DNA from 3 places in the Streptomyces herbicida genome. Region 2 is predicted to be linked to each of the others. Evidence: predicted binding sites of a transcription regulator. Region 2 holds the regulator's gene; each other region holds the start of a gene.
What was found. Region 2 encodes HrcA, which represses chaperone genes, less so after heat shock. Its sites were predicted from a motif close to TTNGCACTCNGNNNNNCNGAGTGCNAA; they were not measured.
Positions count from the first base shown of each region.

Region 1 (2,267 bases), on a different contig from region 2:
AGTTACCGATAGTTCATCTGATTGCCTCCTCCGTGAGAGAAGCGGAGGGGGCAATTCAGTGTGGTTGAGCGCGGTACAGTTGGGGAACTCGCTCCCGATCTCCGGGTCGGAAGCCCTGGATTCATGCCGTAGACCCGACAAGAAGTAGCCAAAGTGTGCGGGCCTTCTGCGGCATTTGCGCCTTTTATGGGGCCCGACTTGCCCTGAATTCGGGTGAATTCTCACCACATTCCGGACCGGTGGCGTCCAGAATTCTCGTCCGATTGACCTGTTGCAGACGGCAGTTGGACAGATACATTCAGCCGCGGTCGACGCGTTCCGGCGCACGCCCCCAAGCCAATGGGGGGTGAGGTCTGACCCGGATCCGCGAAGTGTGGATCTGTGCAAGGGCCAGTAATAGGGGAGTTAGGCATGGCTCAGGGCACCGTCAAGTGGTTCAACGCGGAGAAGGGGTACGGCTTCATCGCGGTCGACGGTGGTGCGGATGTTTTCGTCCACTACAGCGCGATCCAGATGGACGGCTACCGCACCCTGGAAGAGGGACAGCGGGTCGACTTCGAGATCTCGCAGGGCCAGAAGGGCCCGCAGGCGGACATGGTCCGGCTGGCGACCAGCTGAAGCACGCGTCGACTGACAGCGACGTTCTGTTCATCTTCGAAGGGCCCGTACCTCCCGGGGGACGGGCCCTTCGGTCTGCCCGGGCCGTCCGACCACCCCCCTCGAGGGGCCCCGCTTCGCGGGCGCTTCTTGCACTCGGACGGGGCGAGTGCTAATCATTGGCGTTAGCACTCTGAAGGTGAGAGTGACAACGAAGGACCGGGTCGGTGAGGTCCGCAGGCCGGGTGGGGCAAGGAACCACCGGCCCGTGGGCCGTCCGTCGCGGGCGCGGGCGCGGTCCGAAGGAATCACCCCCAGTCCTGGAGGGACCACTTCACATGGCCAAGATCATCGCGTTCGACGAGGAGGCGCGGCGCGGCCTCGAGCGCGGCATGAACCAGCTCGCGGACGCCGTGAAGGTGACGCTCGGCCCCAAGGGCCGCAACGTCGTCCTCGAGAAGAAGTGGGGCGCCCCCACGATCACCAACGATGGCGTCTCCATCGCCAAGGAGATCGAGCTCGAGGACCCGTACGAGAAGATCGGCGCCGAGCTGGTCAAGGAAGTCGCCAAGAAGACGGACGACGTCGCCGGTGACGGTACGACCACCGCGACCGTGCTCGCCCAGGCCCTGGTCAGGGAAGGCCTGCGCAACGTCGCCGCCGGCGCCAACCCGATGGCGCTGAAGCGCGGTATCGAGAAGGCCGTCGAGGCCGTCTCCGCCGCCCTGCTCGAGCAGGCCAAGGACGTGGAGACCAAGGAGCAGATCGCTTCCACGGCCTCCATCTCCGCCGCCGACACCCAGATCGGCGAGCTCATCGCCGAGGCCATGGACAAGGTCGGCAAGGAAGGCGTCATCACCGTCGAGGAGTCCCAGACCTTCGGTCTGGAGCTGGAGCTCACCGAGGGTATGCGCTTCGACAAGGGCTACATCTCGGCGTACTTCGCCACCGACATGGAGCGGATGGAGGCGTCGCTCGACGACCCGTACATCCTCATCGCCAACTCCAAGATCGGCTCCGTCAAGGACCTGCTCCCGCTCCTCGAGAAGGTCATGCAGTCGGGCAAGCCGCTGCTGATCATCGCCGAGGACGTCGAGGGCGAGGCCCTGTCGACCCTGGTCGTCAACAAGATCCGCGGCACCTTCAAGTCCGTTGCCGTCAAGGCCCCGGGCTTCGGTGACCGCCGCAAGGCCATGCTCGGCGACATCGCCATCCTCACGGGCGGCGAGGTCATCTCCGAGGAGGTCGGCCTCAAGCTGGAGAACGCGACCCTGGACCTCCTGGGCCGCGCCCGCAAGGTCGTCATCACCAAGGACGAGACCACCATCGTCGACGGTGCCGGCTCCTCCGACCAGGTCAACGGCCGGGTGAACCAGATCCGCGCCGAGATCGAGAACAGCGACTCCGACTACGACCGCGAGAAGCTGCAGGAGCGCCTGGCGAAGCTCGCCGGCGGTGTCGCGGTCATCAAGGCCGGTGCCGCCACCGAGGTGGAGCTCAAGGAGCGCAAGCACCGCATCGAGGACGCCGTCCGCAACGCCAAGGCGGCCGTCGAGGAGGGCATCGTCGCCGGTGGTGGCGTGGCCCTGCTCCAGGCCTCCCAGGTGTTCGAGAAGCTGGAGCTGCAGGGTGACGAGGCGACCGGCGCCCAGGCCGTGAAGCTCGCGCTC
Region 1 is NZ_JAUYWJ010000002.1:554,096-556,362, reverse strand. Features, by position in the region: gene Q8A52_RS06265 (cold-shock protein) at 412-618, shown strand; gene groL (chaperonin GroEL) at 936-2,267, shown strand, end outside.
Region 1: groL (chaperonin GroEL) is a predicted target of HrcA. The motif match lies at 747-773, and genes of this name have one in related genera.

Region 2 (2,267 bases):
GACGAGGTCGCCGCAGAACACCACCTCGGGGTCGCCCGGAACCAGGACCGCCAGGTCATGGGCCGTGTGGCCCGGGCCGACGTTCGCCAGCAGCGCCTGGCGGCCCTCGCCCAGGTCCAGCGTCCACTCGCCGGAGACCAGATGGCGGGGCAGGACGAGGGCGTCGGCCGCCTCCTCCGCCTCCGGGGCGGGCAGCCCGTTGCGGACCGCGTCCAGGCGGAGTTCCTCCCGCTCGTACGCGAACACCGCGTCCGTGCCGACCGCGGCGAACACCTCCGCGCCCGCGAACGCCGCCGCGCCGAAGACATGGTCGAAGTGGGGGTGGGTGAGCGCGAGATGGGTCACACGGTGACCGGCGAGCTCCTGCGCCCGCGCACGCAACCACGCGCCCTCCCCGAGGCTCGACCCGGCGTCCACCACCAGCGCCGTACCCTCACCGAGAACCAGCCCCGCCGTGCAGTCCCAGCCCGGCAGCCGGCACCTGCCCACCCCGGCGGCCACCCGCTCCCACCCCAGCTCTTCCCAAGTCACCGTCATACGGCGACGCTAGCCGTGACGGCCACCACGGGCACGAAGGCGCATGACCGGCCTTGCCCGGGGCGTACCCCACCGCCGTACACTGGGCCGGGGAACTCTGGCACTCGGACGAGCAGAGTGCCAGGCAGGGCGTCAAGATCACGACATTTCTGGAGGTGTGCGCGAATGCTGAGCGAACGCAGGCTCCAAGTGCTGCGCGCCATCGTCCAGGACTATGTCGGCACGGAGGAGCCGGTCGGTTCCAAGGCGCTCACGGAGCGGCACAACCTCGGCGTGTCCCCGGCCACCGTCCGCAACGACATGGCTGCCCTGGAGGACGAGGGCTTCATCGCCCAGCCGCACACCAGCGCGGGGCGGATCCCGACGGACAAGGGCTACCGGCTGTTCGTCGACAAACTCGCCGGCGTCAAGCCGATGAGCGCCCCCGAACGGCGGGCGATCCAGAACTTCCTCGACGGCGCCGTCGACCTCGACGACGTCGTGGCACGCACGGTCCGGCTGCTCGCCCAGCTCACCCGGCAGGTCGCCGTCGTGCAGTACCCCTCCCTGACCCGCTCGACCGTGCGGCACGTGGAGCTGCTGTCGCTCGCGCCCGCGCGGGTGATGCTGGTGCTGATCACGGACACCGGCCGGGTCGAGCAGCGGATGGTCGACTGCCCGGCACCCTTCGGGGAATCGTCCCTGGCGGATCTGCGGGCGCGGCTGAACAGCCGGGTCGCGGGCCGTCGTTTCACGGACGTGCCCCAGCTGGTCGAGGACCTGCCGGACGCCTTCGAGGTCGAGGACCGAGGCACGGTCTCGACGGTGCTCTCCACCCTGCTGGAGACGCTCGTCGAGGAGAACGAGGAGCGGCTGATGATCGGCGGCACCGCCAATCTCACCCGCTTCGGACATGACTTTCCCCTCACGATCCGGCCCGTCCTGGAGGCACTGGAGGAGCAGGTCGTGCTCCTCAAGCTCCTTGGCGAGGCGAAGGATCCGGGTGTGACCGTGCGCATCGGCCACGAGATCGCCCATGAGGGACTCAACTCCACGTCCGTCGTGTCGGTCGGTTACGGTTCGGGCGGCGAGGCAGTCGCCAAGCTCGGCGTGGTCGGACCGACCCGCATGGATTACCCGGGAACGATGGGAGCGGTACGCGCAGTGGCACGTTACGTCGGACAGATCCTGGCGGAGTCGTAAGTGGCCACGGACTACTACGCCGTGCTCGGCGTGCGTCGCGACGCGTCGCAGGAAGAGATCAAGAAGGCCTTCCGTCGGCTCGCGCGCGAGCTGCACCCGGACGTCAATCCGGATCCGAAGACCCAGGAGCGGTTCAAGGAGATCAACGCCGCTTACGAGGTGCTGTCGGACCCGCAGAAGAAGCAGGTCTACGACCTCGGCGGGGACCCGCTCTCACAGGCCGGCGGGGCCGGTGCGGGCGGCTTCGGGGCCGGTGGCTTCGGCAACTTCTCCGACATCATGGACGCGTTCTTCGGCACGGCGTCGCAGCGCGGGCCGCGCTCGCGTACCCGCCGCGGCCAGGACGCGATGATCCGTATCGACGTCGAGCTCGACGAGGCGGCCTTCGGTACGACGAAGGACATCCAGGTCGACACGGCCGTCGTCTGCAACACCTGCAACGGTGAGGGCGCGGCGCCGGGCACCACCGCCCAGACGTGTGACATGTGCCGCGGCCGCGGTGAGGTGTCGCAGGTGACCCGGTCCTTCCTGGGCCAGGTCATGACGTC
Region 2 is NZ_JAUYWJ010000016.1:217,493-219,759, reverse strand. Features, by position in the region: gene Q8A52_RS31485 (MBL fold metallo-hydrolase) at 1-537, opposite strand, end outside; gene hrcA (heat-inducible transcriptional repressor HrcA) at 703-1,719, shown strand; gene dnaJ (molecular chaperone DnaJ) at 1,720-2,267, shown strand, end outside.

Region 3 (2,267 bases), on a different contig from region 2:
CCATGTCCTGCAGCATCGCCTTGCGGCGGTCGCCGAAGCCGGGGGCCTTCACGGCGGTGGCGTTGAAGGTGCCGCGGATCTTGTTGACGACCAGGGTCGACAGGGCCTCGCCCTCGACGTCCTCGGCGATGATCAGCAGCGGCTTCGAGGCGTTGGCCTGGATGATCTTCTCCAGCAGCGGCAGGAGGTCCGCGATGGCGGAGATCTTGCCCTGGTGGATGAGGATGTACGGGTCGTCGAGGACGGCCTCCATGCGCTCCTGGTCCGTCACGAAGTACGGCGACAGGTAGCCCTTGTCGAAGGCCATGCCCTCGGTGAAGTCCAGCTCCAGGCCGAAGGTGTTGGACTCCTCGACGGTGATGACACCGTCCTTGCCGACCTTGTCCATCGCCTCGGCGATGAGCTCGCCGACCTGCTGGTCCTGGGCGGACAGCGCGGCGACGGCGGCGATGTCGGACTTCTCGTCGATCGGGCGGGCCGAAGCGAGGAGGTCCTCGGAGACGGCGGCGACGGCGGCGTCGATGCCCTTCTTCAGGGCGGCCGGGGACGCGCCGGCGGCGACGTTCTTCAGGCCCTCGCGGACGAGCGCCTGGGCCAGCACGGTGGCGGTGGTGGTGCCGTCACCAGCGATGTCGTTGGTCTTGGTCGCCACCTCCTTCACCAGCTGGGCGCCGAGGTTCTCGTAGGGGTCCTCGACCTCGACCTCGCGGGCGATGGTGACGCCGTCGTTGGTGATGGTGGGGGCGCCGAACTTCTTGTCGATGACGACGTTGCGGCCCTTGGGACCGATCGTCACCTTGACCGTGTCGGCAAGCTTGTTGACGCCGCGCTCAAGGGCGCGACGGGCGTCCTCGTCGAACTTCAGGATCTTCGCCATGACAGCGTGAGCCCTCTCGGAAATCTTGGATGAACGAAAACTGCGCCCCCGGCGCCCGGCTTCTTATGGGTCGCGGGGGCCAAGGGCGCAGCTCAAAGCAACGAAATGTGCTTTCGGGTGAATTACTTCTCGACGATCGCGAGCACGTCGCGAGCCGAGAGGACGAGGTACTCCTCGCCGTTGTACTTCACCTCGGTGCCGCCGTACTTGCTGTAGAGAACGACGTCGCCGACCTTGACGTCGAGCTCGACGCGCTTGCCGTCCTCGAAGCGGCCCGGGCCCACGGCCAGGACGACGCCCTCCTGGGGCTTCTCCTTGGCGGTGTCCGGAATGACCAGGCCCGAAGCCGTGGTCTGCTCGGCGTCGAGCGGCTGGACCACGATGCGGTCCTCGAGCGGCTTGATGGCAACCTTGGAGCTGGCGGTCGTCACGATCCGACCTCCCCCTTCGGAGATCTCACGGGGTTAACTGTCTGAGGTGGCGACCAGGTCGATCCGTCGTCGCGGGTGCCGGACCTGCCCGTCGCGTTGTTGGCACTCTCCAGGGGGGAGTGCCAGAGCCGAGACTATGACCGCGATTAGCACTCGGTCAAGCGGAGTGCCAATGCCCGCGGCGCGTCGGCCGTTGTTCCGCTGTTGGCGTACGTCCGAGCAGCGTGCCCGGCGTGGCGGTGACCGCTCCCGGGAGGCTGCCGCCCCCAGACCCCCGCATCGGCCTGAACGGCCTCGTCCTCAAACGCCGGACGGGCTGTAATCGGCTCGGTGACGCCGTCGCCAGCGGGTGGGTGGGCGCCGGCCGTGCGTCACAGGTAGTCCTCCAGGCGGCCGACCGTCAGGCCGCGGGACTGGGCGCGGCGCAGTAGCCGGGTCGTGCGGTCGCAGAGAGTGCGGGCGGTGGAGTCGTCCGGGGCCACGTTGACGATGTCGCCCGGGCGGAGGCGTTCGCTGCCATGGGTGTAGGTGATGCCGTCGGCCGTCATCTCAGCACGCCAGAGGACCACCGCCGAGACGCCGCAGTCGCCGGCCGCGCGCAGGGTCGTCCTGTCGTAGGTGCCGTGCGGCGGGCGGAAGAGGCGGGGGCGGTGGCCGAAGCGGGACTTGAGTTTGTCCTGCTGGCCGCAGATCTCGGCGCGCTGGCCCGCGTACGACAGCCCGCGCAGCGAGGCGTGGCCGAGGGTGTGGTTCTGGACGCCGGCGCCGGCCGACTGGAGGCGGGCGAGCCGGGCGTACCCGGGTCCGGCGGCGCGGTCGGTGAGGAACACACTGACCGGGAGCCGCAGTTCACGGACCATGTCGGCGAACCGGGCGTCCTTCTCCGTACCGTCGCCGTAGGTGAGGAAGACGACTCGGTCGCGGGTGCGGACGCGGTCCACCACCGGAGGCAGGGACCG
Region 3 is NZ_JAUYWJ010000001.1:33,023-35,289, reverse strand. Features, by position in the region: gene groL (chaperonin GroEL) at 1-877, opposite strand, end outside; gene groES (co-chaperone GroES) at 1,000-1,308, opposite strand; gene Q8A52_RS00175 (polysaccharide deacetylase family protein) at 1,680-2,267, opposite strand, start outside.
Region 3: groES (co-chaperone GroES) is a predicted target of HrcA. The motif match lies at 1,455-1,481, and genes of this name have one in related genera.